Regions from separate parts of the Clostridium sp. M62/1 genome, predicted to be linked through region 2. Evidence: predicted binding sites of a transcription regulator. Region 2 holds the regulator's gene; each other region holds the start of a gene.
The links. The regulator HrcA, encoded in region 2, represses chaperone genes, less so after heat shock. The targets are predictions, from matches to a motif close to TGTTAGCACTCNNNNNNNNNGAGTGCTAACA.
Positions count from the first base shown of each region.

Region 1: the regulator HrcA is predicted to act here: its motif matches at 2,380-2,410, upstream of clpB (ATP-dependent chaperone ClpB).
Region 3: the regulator HrcA is predicted to act here: its motif matches at 2,111-2,141, upstream of htpG (molecular chaperone HtpG).
Region 4: the regulator HrcA is predicted to act here: its motif matches at 1,377-1,407, upstream of LK436_RS00505 (Hsp20/alpha crystallin family protein).

Region 1 is NZ_CP085988.1:3,742,643-3,746,376, reverse strand. It holds gene LK436_RS17405 (MarR family winged helix-turn-helix transcriptional regulator) at 1-108, shown strand, start outside; gene LK436_RS17400 (MATE family efflux transporter) at 105-1,472, shown strand; gene LK436_RS18610 (hypothetical protein) at 1,862-2,242, shown strand; gene clpB (ATP-dependent chaperone ClpB) at 2,482-3,734, shown strand, end outside.
Region 2 is NZ_CP085988.1:1,850,632-1,854,365, reverse strand. It holds gene dnaK (molecular chaperone DnaK) at 1-191, opposite strand, end outside; gene grpE (nucleotide exchange factor GrpE) at 319-984, opposite strand; gene hrcA (heat-inducible transcriptional repressor HrcA) at 1,114-2,157, opposite strand; gene LK436_RS08750 (3D domain-containing protein) at 2,389-2,844, shown strand; gene LK436_RS08745 (3D domain-containing protein) at 3,193-3,734, shown strand, end outside.
Region 3 is NZ_CP085988.1:3,329,537-3,333,270, forward strand. It holds gene htpG (molecular chaperone HtpG) at 1-1,995, opposite strand, end outside; gene LK436_RS15550 (M14 family zinc carboxypeptidase) at 2,333-3,520, shown strand; gene LK436_RS15555 (DUF5721 family protein) at 3,660-3,734, opposite strand, start outside.
Region 4 is NZ_CP085988.1:76,722-80,455, forward strand. It holds gene LK436_RS18480 (GNAT family N-acetyltransferase) at 1-219, opposite strand, end outside; gene LK436_RS00505 (Hsp20/alpha crystallin family protein) at 762-1,211, opposite strand; gene LK436_RS00510 (class I SAM-dependent methyltransferase) at 1,559-2,149, opposite strand; gene LK436_RS00515 (hypothetical protein) at 2,151-2,552, opposite strand; gene LK436_RS00520 (hypothetical protein) at 2,605-3,090, opposite strand; gene LK436_RS00525 (nucleotide pyrophosphohydrolase) at 3,092-3,430, opposite strand.

The DNA.
Region 1 (3,734 bases), 1.9 Mb from region 2:
GAGATTTTCAGGGGACTGTCAGAGGAGGATATTGAAACCTTCCACAGAGTCAACGAGCAGATTGGCAGCAATATCAGCAAAGCGGAGAAGAGGAGGGAACAGCAATGAAGGACGACAGAGATTTTCTTGGGAAAGAGCCTATTGGCAGGCTTCTTTTAAAGCTGGCGCTGCCCACTGTGGCTGCACAGATTATTAATATGCTCTATAATATTGTAGACAGGATTTACATCGGCCATATTCCGGGAGAGGGGGCCATGGCGCTTACGGGTGTGGGCGTGTGCATGCCTCTGATTATGATCGTGTCGGCCTTTGCGGCCTTTGTAGGATTTGGAGGAGCTCCCAGGACTTCCATTTTTATGGGAAAGGGAGACAAGGTGTCAGCAGAGAAGACCCTTGGGAACTGCTTCTGCACACAGATTATTATTTCCGTAGTTCTGACGGCAGCGCTGCTTCTCTGGAACCGGGATTTCCTGCTGGCATTCGGAGCCAGTGAAAATACGGTGGAGTATGGCGTCAGCTACATGAACATCTATGCGCTTGGAACGATTTTCGTCCAGATGACCCTGGGAATGAACTCCTTTATCACGGCCCAGGGCTTTGCAAGGACGGGTATGCTCTCAGTGCTGATAGGCGCGGTTACCAATATTATCCTGGATCCGATCTTTATTTTTACGTTTGGAATGGGAGTGCGGGGTGCGGCTCTGGCGACGGTTCTCTCCCAGGCTCTGTCCTGCATATGGGTGCTGGCCTTCCTGATGGGAAAGAAGACCCATCTCAAAATCAGAAGGAAGTATATGCGCCTGGAGAAGAAAATCATCCTTCCCAGCCTGGCTCTGGGACTGTCCAGTTTTATTATGCAGTCCAGCGAGAGCATTATCTCCATCTGCTTTAACTCCTCCCTCTTAAAATACGGCGGAGATATTGCAGTTGGAGCTATGACCATTCTTACGAGCGTTATGCAGTTTGCCATGCTGCCGCTTCAGGGGCTGGGTCAGGGCGCACAGCCTATTATCAGCTATAACTACGGAGCCGGCAATGGAAAACGGGTGAAGGATGCCTTTAAGCTCCTTTTAAAGAGCAGTCTCGTCTATTCCACCGCGCTGTGGATTCTCGTAATGCTGTTTCCGAGGGCCTTTGCGGCTATGTTCACAACGGACGCAGAGCTTCTGGAATTTACAGGCACAGCGCTTCGGATTTATATGACCTGTCTGTTCCTGTTTGGAATTCAGGTAGCCTGCCAGATGACCTTCACCTCTCTGGGAAAGGCCAAGGATTCCATTATTGTGGCTGTCATGAGAAAGTTTATACTCCTGATTCCCCTGATCTACATTATGCCGATGATTTTCCAGGCAGATCAGAGCCGCGCCGTTTACATGGCCGAGCCGGTGGCAGATTTTCTGGCAGTAACCTTTACGGCTGTGCTGTTCAGCTTTGAGTTTAAGAAGGCTCTCAGGCAGATTGAGGGAGAATAAGCTCCGCCAGTTATGAATTCTTTAAGAAGAACTGACGCAACAAAAAAGGATGGTACAGAAAAATATGGAAATATCATATGAGGCAAAGCTGGCAGACAGGGCAGAAGCCCTGAAGGATTTCTTCGGCGGAGACGACAAAGAGGCTACATCCGTGGAAAAGCTGGAACTGCTGGATCAGTTTGAAAGTCTTATGATTAAATACAGGGCGGCCGTCAGGGAGGTGACGACCAAGCTGGAGGTATTAAACGACGAACTGTCGTCTTTCGCGGAGAGAAACCCCATCGAGGGCATTCAGTCCCGGATAAAAAGGCCTTACAGCATTGCCAAAAAGCTGAAGGCCAGAGGACTGCCTGTAGCGGTGGAATCCATTTCAGAAGAATCTGAACGACGTGGCAGGAATCAGGGTTATCTGTCCCTTTATCAGCGACATTTACGATGTGGCGGATATGCTGCTGAGCCAGGAGGACGTACTTCTTATCGAGAAAAAGGACTATATAGAGAAGCCGAAGGACAATGGCTACAGAAGCCTTCATCTGATTGTTGAAATACCCATTTTCCTCTCAAAGGGAAAAGAAAATATGAGGGTGGAAATCCAGATCCGGACGGTTGCCATGGATTTCTGGGCAAGTCTGGAGCATCAGATCCGCTACAAGAAGGGGCTTGAGGAAGGTCAGAAAATCTCTGAGGGACTGAAAGAGTGCGCGGATACCATAGCCCGCACGGATCTGAGAATGCAGGAGCTGAGGGAGATGATAAAAAGCCCGGTGTAAGGGTTTAACAGTGAGCATAAAGCCAGCGTAAGAATACGGGTGTCTGACAGGGCCCTGAAAAGGCCCCTGTTTTTAAAATTCCCAATGATTATGTGATTCCAGAACATGAAAGATTAGCGGAGAACAAAAAATAAAAAAATTAGCACTCACCTCTTGACAGTGCTAATAATACGTGTTATATTACGACTAGAACAAAAAAGACTTCACTTAATCATTGTTCGGAAGGAGGACAACGATTTATGAACATTAATAGATTTACGCAGAAATCGCTGGAAGCGGTTCAGAGAACAGAGAAGCTGGCCTATGAATATGGGAACCAGCAGATTGATCAGGAGCACCTTCTCTACAGCCTGCTCACCATTGACGACAGCCTGATTTTAAAGCTGATCACCAAGATGGGGATCCAGGAGAACCAGTTTTTAAACGAGGTGCAGCTTGCCATTGAGAAGCTGCCGAAGGTGTCCGGCGGACAGGTGTATTTCAGCCAGGATGCCAACAAGGTGCTGGTAAATGCAGAGGATGAGGCCAAGGCCATGGGAGATGAGTACGTTTCCGTGGAGCACCTGTTCCTCTCCATGCTGAAGCAGCCAAACAGAGCTGTGAAGGAACTCTTCAGGCTTTACAATATTACCAGAGAGGGCTTCCTCCAGGCACTTTCCACCGTCAGGGGCAACCAGAGGGTGGTAAGCGACAACCCGGAGGCCACCTACGATACGCTGAACAAATACGGGTATGATCTGGTGGAGCGGGCAAGGGATCAGAAGTTAGACCCGGTGATCGGCCGGGACAGCGAGATCCGGAATGTAATCCGCATCCTGTCGAGAAAGACGAAGAACAATCCGGTGCTGATCGGTGAGCCCGGCGTCGGAAAGACGGCCGTGGTGGAAGGACTGGCCCAGAGGATCGTCCGCGGCGATGTGCCGGAGGGACTGAAGGACAAGAAGCTGTTTGCCCTGGATATGGGCGCCCTTGTGGCCGGAGCCAAGTACAGAGGAGAGTTTGAGGAGAGGCTGAAAGCTGTCCTCGAGGAGGTCAAAAAGAGCGAGGGACAGATTATCCTGTTCATCGACGAGCTTCATACCATCGTGGGAGCCGGAAAGACAGAGGGCTCCATGGATGCGGGAAATATGTTAAAGCCTATGCTTGCAAGAGGAGAGCTCCACTGTATCGGAGCCACCACCCTCGACGAGTACAGGAAGTACATCGAAAAGGATCCGGCTCTTGAGAGACGGTTCCAGCCGGTTCATGTGGACGAGCCGACCGTGGAGGATACGATCTCCATTCTGAGAGGGCTGAAGGATCGCTACGAGGTTTACCACGGGGTTAAGATTACAGACTCGGCTCTGGTATCTGCGGCTGTGCTGTCCGACCGTTATATCTCGGATCGGTTCCTGCCGGATAAAGCTATTGACCTGGTTGACGAGGCCTGCGCCATGATCAAGACAGAGCTTGACTCCCTGCCCACAGAGCTGGACGAAAAATCCAGGCGTAT
Region 2 (3,734 bases):
TTCTCTGCGTTTGTGACTGCCTGACGCTTTGCAGGCTCACCCACTAATCTCTCCCCTGTCTTTGTGAATGCCACTACGGACGGAGTCGTTCTCACGCCCTCTGTATTGGCGATTACAACCGGCTTTCCGCCCTCCATAACCGCCACGCAGCTATTTGTTGTACCTAAGTCAATACCAATAATCTTGCTCATAGCTTTTTCCTCCTGATAAATTTCCTCTATTTCCATTCAACCTGTCATCTTACCTGCTGCCGGAAGCTCTGCTGTCCGGGCTTCCCGCTGTCCTGCGGCATCCTGTGCCTGCCGGGACTGACTGCTTTTAGTTGGCCACCTTCACCATGCTGTGTCTTACCACGCTGTCCCGGTAAAGGTATCCCTTCTGGAACTCCTCTGCCACCACGTTTTCTCCAAGGCTCTCGTCCTCGATGTGCATCACTGCATTGTGGAAGTTCGGATCAAACGGCTGTCCCACCGCCTCGATAGGCTTTACGCCCAGCTCCTCCAGCGTCTTTAAAAGCTGCCGGTAAATCATATTCATGCCCTCAGCGAAAGCATCGCCGCCTTCGGGCACGGCACTTAAGCCTCTCTCAAAATTGTCGACGATCGGAAGGATTTTTTCAATCACATCTTTGGCTCCGATCTCGTACATGGCTGATTTTTCCTTTTCTGTCCTCTTCCTGAAGTTGTCGAACTCTGCCATGGTACGCTTTAAGCGGTCTGTCAGCTCTTCAATCTGCTGATCCCGCTTATCTTTTTTTCTGGCGAAGAAGCCTTTTTTCTCCGGCTGGGATTCCTCCCCGCCCTCCTCTGCCTGTTCGCCATCCGCGCCTGTCTTTTCCTCGGCCCCGCTCTCCTCTGCCTGACTTCCTTCAGCGCCCTCTGCAGTCTCAGATGACGCATTTTTCCCGGCAGCTTCGCCGCAGTCCCTGTTCTCCTGTTCGGACTCGGGCTGCATGTTCTCTTTATCCTTTAATTCTTCGCTCACTTGGCTTCACCTTTCTTTATCTGAATTCACCTGTTCGGAACTCCTTATCTGTATCAGAACCGTCCTCCCAGATTCCTCTCTGTTTTGCTGTAAACCGGACCAAACCCTTTCTTCCAGCACGCCCGAAGGCTACTGGTCATGGTTGAAGGTCGCTTCCAGCTGGCTCATCAGGGAGCGCAGAGTGTTTACCACCTTCTCATAGTCCATACGCTTGGGACCGATAATTCCTATGGTTCCCCGCAGTCCGTCGCCCAATACATAATTGGCTGTCACGACGCTGCAGTCCTTCATAGACTGAACCGGAGTCTCATCTCCGATATAAACCTGTATGCCTGTATTCTCCTGGCCGTCTCCTTCATCTGTAAACAGATTTTTAAGAAGCTCTTTCTGCTCCAGAGTTCCCAGAAGCTCACTGGCCTTCTGTCCGTCGCTCAGCTCAGGGTACTTGAAAATATTCGTGGTTCCTCCGGTATAAATCTGAAGATCCTCCTCATTTGCCCTGATAGCCTCTGCAACCTCATTGAGCACCAGATCCACGATCTGCCTTCTGCTTCCCGCCTGTTCCTTCATCTTTGTGATAACGCCCAGATTAATCTGATCGGACGTCAGCCCGTTTAACGAGTTATTCAGCAGAATGTTCAGGTTCAGAAGCTCTTCCTCACTCAGCTCTCCATCCAGATCCACCATGGAATTCTTAATGATATTTCCCTCAAGAACTGTCACAATCAAAAGCTTTCCTGCCTCCATCCGCGACAGCTGGATAAATTTGATCTTGGTCTGATGGTACTGCGGCCCGCTGATCATCGTGGCATAATTGGTATTCGCCGCCAGGATGGTGGCAAGCTGCTTGAGCAGCAGTTCCACCCGGTCAACCCGCTGTATCATCAAGTCCTTAATCTCCGTCACCTCGTCGTCCTTTTCCCTGATAATCTGATCCACATAGAAGCGGTATCCCTTATCTGAGGGAATCCTTCCGGCCGAGGTATGAGGCTGTATGATATAGCCCAGCTCTTCCAGGTCTGACATCTCATTCCGAATGGTGGCAGAACTCAGGTTCAAGTCAGAGTATTTTGAAATTGTCCGGGAGCCTACCGGTTCTCCGGTCTCCAGATAGGTCTGGATAATCGCTTTTAATATCTTTTCTTTTCTCTCACCCAGCTCCAACTGCCTCATTCCTTTCTGTCAGTTTCCTGTTCTGTTAGCACTCAACACTAAGGAGTGCTAACATCTACAGTTGATACTATATTACTTCTATAGTATTTTGTCAACAGATTTTGGAAAAATTTTTTATAATTGCAGCTTAATCTGATCTTAGCTTGACATTTAACATTTTTGTAATATAATAATAAACAGATTGTAACAAACCATAATCTCTATGAAATAATTCTGATTGTGAGGAAAAATATGAAAAAAAGATTAAGCCACGGATTGTCCGCCGCAGTTTTTTCTGTCGCTCTTATAGCAGGCGCAGCTTTTACCTCTTACGCTGAAGAGACAGCAGAGGCCAGCGGTCCCGCCGCAGAGGTTTCCGCATTTTCTGAGGAGACATCTGATCCTGTTAAGACAGCAGAGGGCAGTTTTCTGGGAGAGTTTGACATCACCGCCTACTGCGGATGCCAGAAATGCTCCAAGGGAAATTTACTTACCTACTCCGGCACAGCCCCTCAGGCTGATCACACGATATCGGCAAACTTAAGCGTCTTTCCTATCGGGACACAGCTTCGGATCGGAGATACCGTCTACACAGTAGAAGATACGGGATCCGGTGTGGGCAGAAATCACCTTGATATTTATTTTGATTCACATGAGGATGCCCTGGATTATGGGCGCCAGACAGAAAAGGTCTATGCCGTTGAATAAAAAACTGAATAATGAGAAATAAGAACGGATGTCCGGTATTTTCCCTGGGAAGGTACCGGACTTTTTTCGCTTTGAGGGAAAGACCCCGCTGCGTTAAAGCATAAGCATACTGGTTCCTGATGTTTCTTTCTAATATAGAACATAAACGTTCCGCTATGGATGCGCTCTCCGAAAACAGGGGCCCTCTCCCCTTGACAAATGGAAAAATCTATGTATAATGTTTTCTTACGGCCATAAATATTACAGAATTATTACATTTTGTCACTTTTTGTAACATTTTTTATTTTTTCTGTAACATTTCTTCGCGGCACTGCTGCCGCTATTCCGGCCGCAAGAAAGGAGCGCTCTATGTTAAAGACGCTGAAACTTTTTTTACTTACGATTACCTTTGCCCTTCTGGGTGCCTTTTCGGCTTTTGCCGGAGAGGACTCCTGCGGGCATCTCGATTTTCTCAACGAAACTGGTGTGTCAGGCTGGTGTTATCAGAACAGCCAGCCCTCCTCTCCGGCTGATTTCACCCTGCGCATTGCCAATGTGCTGACAGGAGAAACCGTCCAGGAGATCCCGGCCACCACTTCCCTGTCCCGCCCCGATCTGGAATCCAGAACAGGCGCAGAGAGCACGCCCGGCTTTTTCGTTTCCATCGACTGGGAATCCCTCGGCAGCGGTCTGTACACCGCTTCAATTGTGAGCAATGGAAAAACCGTGGGCAACTCACTCTCCTACCACGTCTCCGGAGCAGACGGGCAGAGCGGGCTTTTGGAGGGCATCTCCTCTGTCCAGAACCTGGGAAATTTCCGCATTACCGGATACTGCTCCTGCCGAAGCTGCAGCGCCGGTTGGGGCGGGCGCACCAGCTCCGGCACCATCGCCGCCTCCGGCCGCACTGT
Region 3 (3,734 bases), 1.5 Mb from region 2:
TGCGAGCTTTGCCATAATCTCATTGCTTCTTGCAATAAACTTTGTCATCCTCTCCGGGCTTAAACTGCCGTGGCTTAAGAGGGCCAGGTCATAGAGCTGCTCACAGATTACCGGCGTTTCCTCTCCCTCTCCGTGCTCTAACACGTACTTAACAAGGCTGTTGTTGGCATTTAACACCAGAACCTCACCTGTGCCGCCGAACATGGACGGATCCATGCCGTACATATTGTACATTTTCATCATTTCCTGCATACGGCGGGTCTCCTCAGCCACTGTGATCATGGAGGAAACGGACTCGTTTTTCAGCTTCTCCACCTTCACCTCCAGCTTATCGTTTCCAAGGGCCCTGCGGAAGGTTTCGGTCAGAGTCTTGGCCTCCTGCTCCAGAGTCTCCTTGTCCTCCTCCTTCACTTCTTCCTTGAACATCTCATTGACATCGGCGTCAATCCTCAGGAACTTCACTCCCTCGTGCTTCTGCTCCTCATGGGTGATAAAGGGATTGTCGATATTGTGTGTCAGGATGACAGCGTCCAGCTTCTCCTCGCGGAACATGTTGATGTACTGGCTCTGCTCCTTCTCATCTGTCACATAGAATATCTTATTTTCATGCTTTTCCTTTGCTGCCTCCAGGTAATCCTTGAGAGTCACATACTTTCCGTCCAGGTTCTTGAAGATAATAAAGTCCTCCATCTTCTCGGCGAACTTCTCGTCTCTCAGGCAGCCATACTTGATAAACGGGCTGATGTCATCCCAGTATTTCTCATAGTTTTCTCTGTCTGTCTTGCACATGCCGGACAGCTTGTCTGCCACCTTCTTTGTGATGTAATCGGAAATCTTCTTCACAAAGCCGTCGTTCTGCAGGGCGCTTCTGGATACGTTTAACGGCAGATCCGGACAGTCGATAACGCCCTTTAAGAGCATCAGGAATTCCGGAATTACTTCCTTGATGTTGTCGGCGATAAATACCTGATTATTGTAGAGCTTGATGGTTCCCTCAATACTCTCATACTCCATGTTGATCTTCGGGAAGTAGAGGATTCCCTTTAAGTTGAAGGGGTAGTCCATATTCAGGTGAATCCAGAACAGGGGCTCCTTAAAGTCCATAAATACTTTGCGGTAGAAGGACTTGTACTCCTCCTCTGTGCACTCATTGGGGTGCTTGTTCCAGAGCGGGTTTACATCGCTTAAGGATACCGGCCTCTTTAAAATCTTGTATTTCTCTCTGGCAGGAGAAACCTCCACAACCTCCTTGGTACCGTCCTCTTTTTCCTTCTCCTCTGTCTTGGCCTCCTCCACGATCGTCTCTACAATCGTGTCCTTTTCATTTAACTCATCCTTCTCGATTGTCTCGTATTCCGGCTCAGCCTTCGCATTGGTCAGATAGATCGGAACCGGCATGAAGGAGCAGTATTTCTCAATGACCTCTCTGGCCCGGTATTCATTGGCAAATTCTGTGCTGTCCTCGTTTAAATAGAGGGTAATCCTTGTACCGATGCCCTCCTTGTCGCCGTCCTTCATGTCAAATTCCGTACCGCCCTCTGACTCCCAGTGAACCGGTTTTGCGTCCTTTCTGTAGGAGAGGGAATCGATAGTCACCTTGTCGGCCACCATGAAGGCAGAGTAAAAGCCAAGGCCGAAATGACCGATGATCTGATCCTCGTTTGCCTTGTCCTTATATTTGTTGAGGAAATCCTGGGCTCCGGAGAAGGCGATCTGGTTGATGTACTCGTCTACCTCATCCTCCGTCATACCCATACCGTTGTCTTCCACAACGATGGTCTTTTCCTCCGGGTTTACTGTCACCTGGATTTTAAACTCCATATCCTCCGGCTTTTCCCACTCGCCCATCATCTCCAGCTTCTTCAGCTTCGTGATAGCGTCACAGCCGTTGGAGATCAGCTCTCTGTAGAAAATGTCGTGGTCGGAATAGAGCCACTTTTTAATAATTGGGAAAATATTTTCGCTGTTAATGGATAAACTGCCTGACTTTGCCATAGATAACACTCCTTTTTTCTGATTCTGTATAGTTCTGAACAGACATTCCTCTGCCTGTCTCTTCTCTCAAATTCCTTCTATATTTTAGTATTCCTTTTAGCAGATGTCAATAGAAAATCAGCACTCATTTTGATTGAGTGCTAATAATCCATATATCCCGGGTCCATTTCTTACAATTTTTTTGCCTGTCCTTCTCTTCATTGACTTTTGCCTGCGGGCTTCCTATAATGGATTTCATACGGCGTCTGGGACAGCCCTGTCTGTATCTGTTCCGCCGTTTTGTTCTTTATAACGATACTGAAAAGCGATACTGACACGCCATTTTGGAGGATCTCACATGAAATACACACCGCATTTACGGAACACAGCAAAATCCGGCGGCTCTCGCCGCCGTTCCCGCCTCTCTCTCTGCGCCGGCGTCCTGGCCCTGGCCCTGTCTGTCTCACAGACCCTGGCCTTTCCGGCTTTCGCAGGGCCGGCAGAGGAAGCCACCGTTTCTTCTGACGAACCGTCTGTACCGGCAGCACTTGGACCGGCAGCCGATTTAAGCGCGTCCAACTATTACAACGGCCGCCTCTCTGATCCCATAGTAAAGCCTGTGGATAAATACAGCTACGAGCAGATGGAGCAGGATATAAACGCCCTGAAAAACCGCTATCCAAACCAGATGAATGTCAATATTATGGGGCAGTCGGCAGACGGACGAAACCTGTACCACATCATCATCGGCAATCCATCCGCCTCCAAGCACATCTTATTCCAGGGAACCATACATGGGAGGGAATATATCAACGTGCCTTTGATGATGCAGCAGCTTGAATACCTTCTCGCCTACCAGAATACAGGAACCTTCCAGGGCAGAAACCTGTCCGATATGCTTGGCCAGGTGGCTGTACACTTTGTCCCCCTGGCAAACCCTGACGGCGCCTCTATCAGCCAGAACGGGGAGGGTGGCATCCGCTCCGAAGAGCTCAGGGCTCAGATACAGAAAGCCTACGAGGCTGACAAGGCCGACGGCCGCACCACAGCTGACTATGACTCCTACTTAAGGCGCTGGAAGAGCAACGGCCGCGGCGTTGACTTAAACCACAACTTTGACGCAGGCTGGGACGGCCTGAACACAGTGGCTCATCCGTCCTCCACCGACTATAAGGGCGAAAGTCCCCTCTCCGAGCCTGAGTCCAGGGCGTTAGCGGCCCTCACGGATCAGTATCCCTTTGCCGCCTGCATCAGCTATCACGCCATGGGCCAGGTAATCTACTGGGATACGGAGAATAACAGGAAAGAGACGGCCTCCAGGGAGCTGGCAGAGCTGGTTTCTAAAAATAACGGCTACCAGATTCTAGGAAGCAAGGGCGTCGGCGGCTATAAAGACTGGATCCAGAAGAGAGAGAACGCAATCCCAGGCATTACCATTGAAGTGGGAAAATCTACCTGCCCTGTGAATTTCTCTGAGTACGAAACACTCTGGAAACAGAACCGGGCCGTTCCAGGCATTGTCATCGAGTATGTTCTCACCCATTAAAGGGTCATGGAACTCCCGGAGCAGACGCTGCCGGACTGACACCGGCTGCTGCCTCCAAATCACATGCTAAAAAATAAAGAAAAAACCGGACGGACCTTCCTGCAGAAGAGTCCGTCCGATTTCATTTTTGTGTCCGGGCCTAGACCTCAAAAAAGGCCAGCCCTTTCTTTTTCAGAAATTCCTTTACTGCCCCGTCCCACTCCTGTTCCAGCGA
Region 4 (3,734 bases), 1.8 Mb from region 2:
CTCCCTGCATAGGGGCATGGCAGAAAATACACGGCCCTTGTATTCCATCAGCCATAAAAGAGCCCTCTCCTCCCAGATTGCATATCTTACATTGTAATACTCCCTCCAGAGAAAGCTCTCCAGAAATACGCTGTCACATGTTCTGTTGCGCCGCATCATGTAGAACGGCGTCAGTCTGTCAATATCCTTTGCAGTAATCGGTTTAAATTCCAAGCTCATGTATGGTTTCCCTTCCTGATTCAGTTGTTTTTTTGTTATATCCTGTGTTCCTTTAATACTGTATCTGTATTTGCGGCACCTGCCTTCACAGTCCCCGCCTGAATGCAGTCATATCCGTTCTGAACTTCTGCTTCTGCGGTCTCCGCCCGGATGCCTACACTTTTTCCGGTTTTCTTTTTACTTTCTCCGGCTCCGCCTGTTTTCATTCACTGAAAGATTTTAAATGCAGAAGCCGCTGGCGGTTCGGCGCAGGTATAATGACCGCTCTGCGGTCATTATACCATATCCTTCGGATACAGCAGCCTCCGGCGGAATTTAGCGCCCGGATTTCAGCAGTACATGCTGAAACCGGTATGCGCAGGTATAATAACCGCTCCGCGGTTATTATACCATCTCGACTAACGTCTCGATGGGCTGCTCGTCAAATGCATGCTCATGCAAGCATGGCATGCGTTTTCCTCGCTATTATACCATATCCTTCCTTATTTATGAAGAAAAAAGGCCGGGCAGCCTGTTGAAATGCTGCCCGGCCTTTTGAATATTTAGCCCTCAATGGCAATGTATCTGTTTTCTTCCATCTTTTTCTGATCCTGCTTTGGGAAGGCAATCTTTAAAATGCCGTCCTCGAATTTTGCCTTGATATCCTCCTGTCTTACCTGTTCTCCGATGTAAAAGCTCCTTGTGCAGTTTCCTGTATAGCGCTCTCTTCGGATGTATCTTCCCTCTTTATCCTTCTCATCCTTGTCAAGCCCTTTGGCCGCGCTGATGGTCAGGTATCCGTTTTTCAGCTCTGCACTGACGTCGTCCTTTTTGAAGCCCGGAAGATCGATGTCCAGCTCAAAGCCGTTATCTGTTTCACGGATATCGGTCTTCATGATGTTCTTTGCATTCTTTCCATACAGAGGATCCCGTCCGTTAAAGAAATTTTTGTCAAATGGGAAATCCATCCAGTCGTCAAATAAGTTCTCTCCAAAAATACTGGGCATTAACATAAAACATTCCTCCTGTCTCTTCAGATGTCGCAGTCAGTCTATAGCCAGACTGTAATATCGTAATCTTCTTTTATTATCTATCTTCTGTTTCAGAACTCCGGAGAATGTTCATCCGTTTCTCTGGGACTTGCTCCTCCTTTGTTCTAGCTGTAATATAACACTTATTGTTAGCACTGTCAAGAGGTGAGTGCTAATTCTTTTGTGAAAAATCTGTGAACTCTTAATTGAAAAAGTTATTGCAGGTTTTGGACAGCATAAATACCTCCCATCCCATTTGCCCCTGTTATAAGTCCTGCATAACAGGGGCGGCATTTACTCCTGCCATGCAGCCCCATCTTTGTCTCTTATCATATTTTGGATGAAAGCCTAAATATCATATTCATCCACCGGAAACCCTTTCTCCCGTTTATATCTTCCGTATACCACAGCTGTTCCAGCTTCATTCGGTCATTGACTGTCAATATCTTTTCCGCCAGCTGTTCAGTAAATTCAAAAAAATAACGTCCATCCGCCGCTTCTCCTGCAGAAATTCCATTCTTCCCGGAAAGATATATAATCCCACTGTCATTTAAATATAAATCAATCTTTTCAAAAAAGCTGAAAACTTCCTTTTCCTGCAGGTGAAGGAATGACGCACAGGCCCAGATTCCATCAAACCGTTGATTCGGCTGATAGCTCTGAATATCAGAACACACGATTTTTCCTGAGAACACTTTTCGGATTTCTCTGCAAAGATTTTTTGAGGGTTCCAGTGCAGTTACCTGATATCCCTTCTTTTGAAAATAACACGCATCACGCCCGCTGCCGCTTCCCACATCAAGAATCCTTGCCCGCTCTCTCAGCAGAGGAAGAAATCTCCTGTACTGTTCCGACATATCAGCAGAAAATGTTTCTTCTGCGTATAGTTTTGCATGGAGCTCATAATACTCACACATCATCTCACCCCTTCAGGCTCCAATTAGGAAATCCCATACTTTTTGCCGACTGATAGACAGGAAGAATAACCTCCTCCAGGCGCCCTGAGAACTCCCTTTCCGACAGACCTTGCTGATAAAGCTTATGTCTGATCTCCTGATTATTCAGATGCTCCCTGGCACATTTTTCAAACGCTTCATGTATTTTGGGATATTTCCACATCATTTCATAGGATAAATATTCGCTTTTCCACAGCTCATCGTGGGCCACATATGACCAGGGCACAAAATGATCAATCGATATATTTTTTTCATTCAGCGGTTTTTCTCCATAGATTTCGCAAATCGGTTTTATGGCTACAATCATCTTCCAATACTTTTTTACCTTTTCCAGCTTCCGCTCTCTCGGCGGAAACAGCTTGTCCACAACTCCCGGGACACTGGGATTTCTTCTCTGAAGGTATTGAATCAGGTTTAATTCAATCCACCCCTGTATGATTTCGTAATTCTGTTCGATATAATCCGCCCACTCTTTCTGGATTTGAATTTGGGTGTCCAGACCGAGAAATTGTAGAAAATAATATATCAGCCTTTGTTCCTGATTGATTCTTGCTGCAAGATTTTTCCCGGATCTGTTCCACTCTTTTCCCTTCATGGACTCCATAAAAGGCGCCTGCAATCGCTTCCTTTTTCTCACTGGATTTCATATGACTGATCTCGCTCAGGCGGTGAACCACTCGTTCCAGGGTATCGTTGGGTCCCAGATTTAAGTGATACTCCGAAACCATATACCATGCATCTGCAATCATTTCATCAATCAGTGCTTCGAAGGTGATTACGCTGCGCCCCTCTTTTATTTTCCGCGCAATGGCCTGAAACCAGAATAACTTATAGGACTCACTTTTATTGTCAAACAATCTGGAAAAATGGGCTATATCCAGAACATCAGAATATGGCAGCTGCATATTATTCTCCCAGCTCCGTATACTTTTCTTTATGTCCGTAGGCTTTTTCTACCGGATACTTCTCTGCGTTCTTCCTGACTTTTTCCTGAATTATTTCATCCATATCCAGCCCGCAAGTATCTGCCATTAAAATACAGTAGCTCAGTACATCCGCAAGTTCTTCCCTGATTTTTTCTTTTTTATCCTCACACCATACATCTTCTGCGCTCCACTGAAACACTTCCAGCAGCTCTGCTGCCTCCAGACTGATGGAGACTGCCAGATCCTTCGGATTATGAAATTGCTTCCAGCTGCGCTCGTCTCTGAATTTTAATACCTGTTCAATCGTTTCCCTTGTCATCTTTCGTCCTCGCTTTTTTGCATACTCGGACATTTTTCAGAAAAACAGACAGACGCTGCTCTGTACAATATACACAGCAGCCTTTCATGCCCGTGTCATCAATGTCCGGTAAATATTTTTATAATTTCATCTGCTTCTTTCTCTGCCCGATCCCAAACCGCTTCCAGTTCCTTTTGCCGTTTCAGCTCACTCAAAACGACATTGACCTCTTTTTACCCTAACCGGATATTCAAAAATCAGCGCGCTTCGATGTCTGAGGAATGTTGTATTCGGCAGCACTGTACTGAGATCCATTAGATTTATT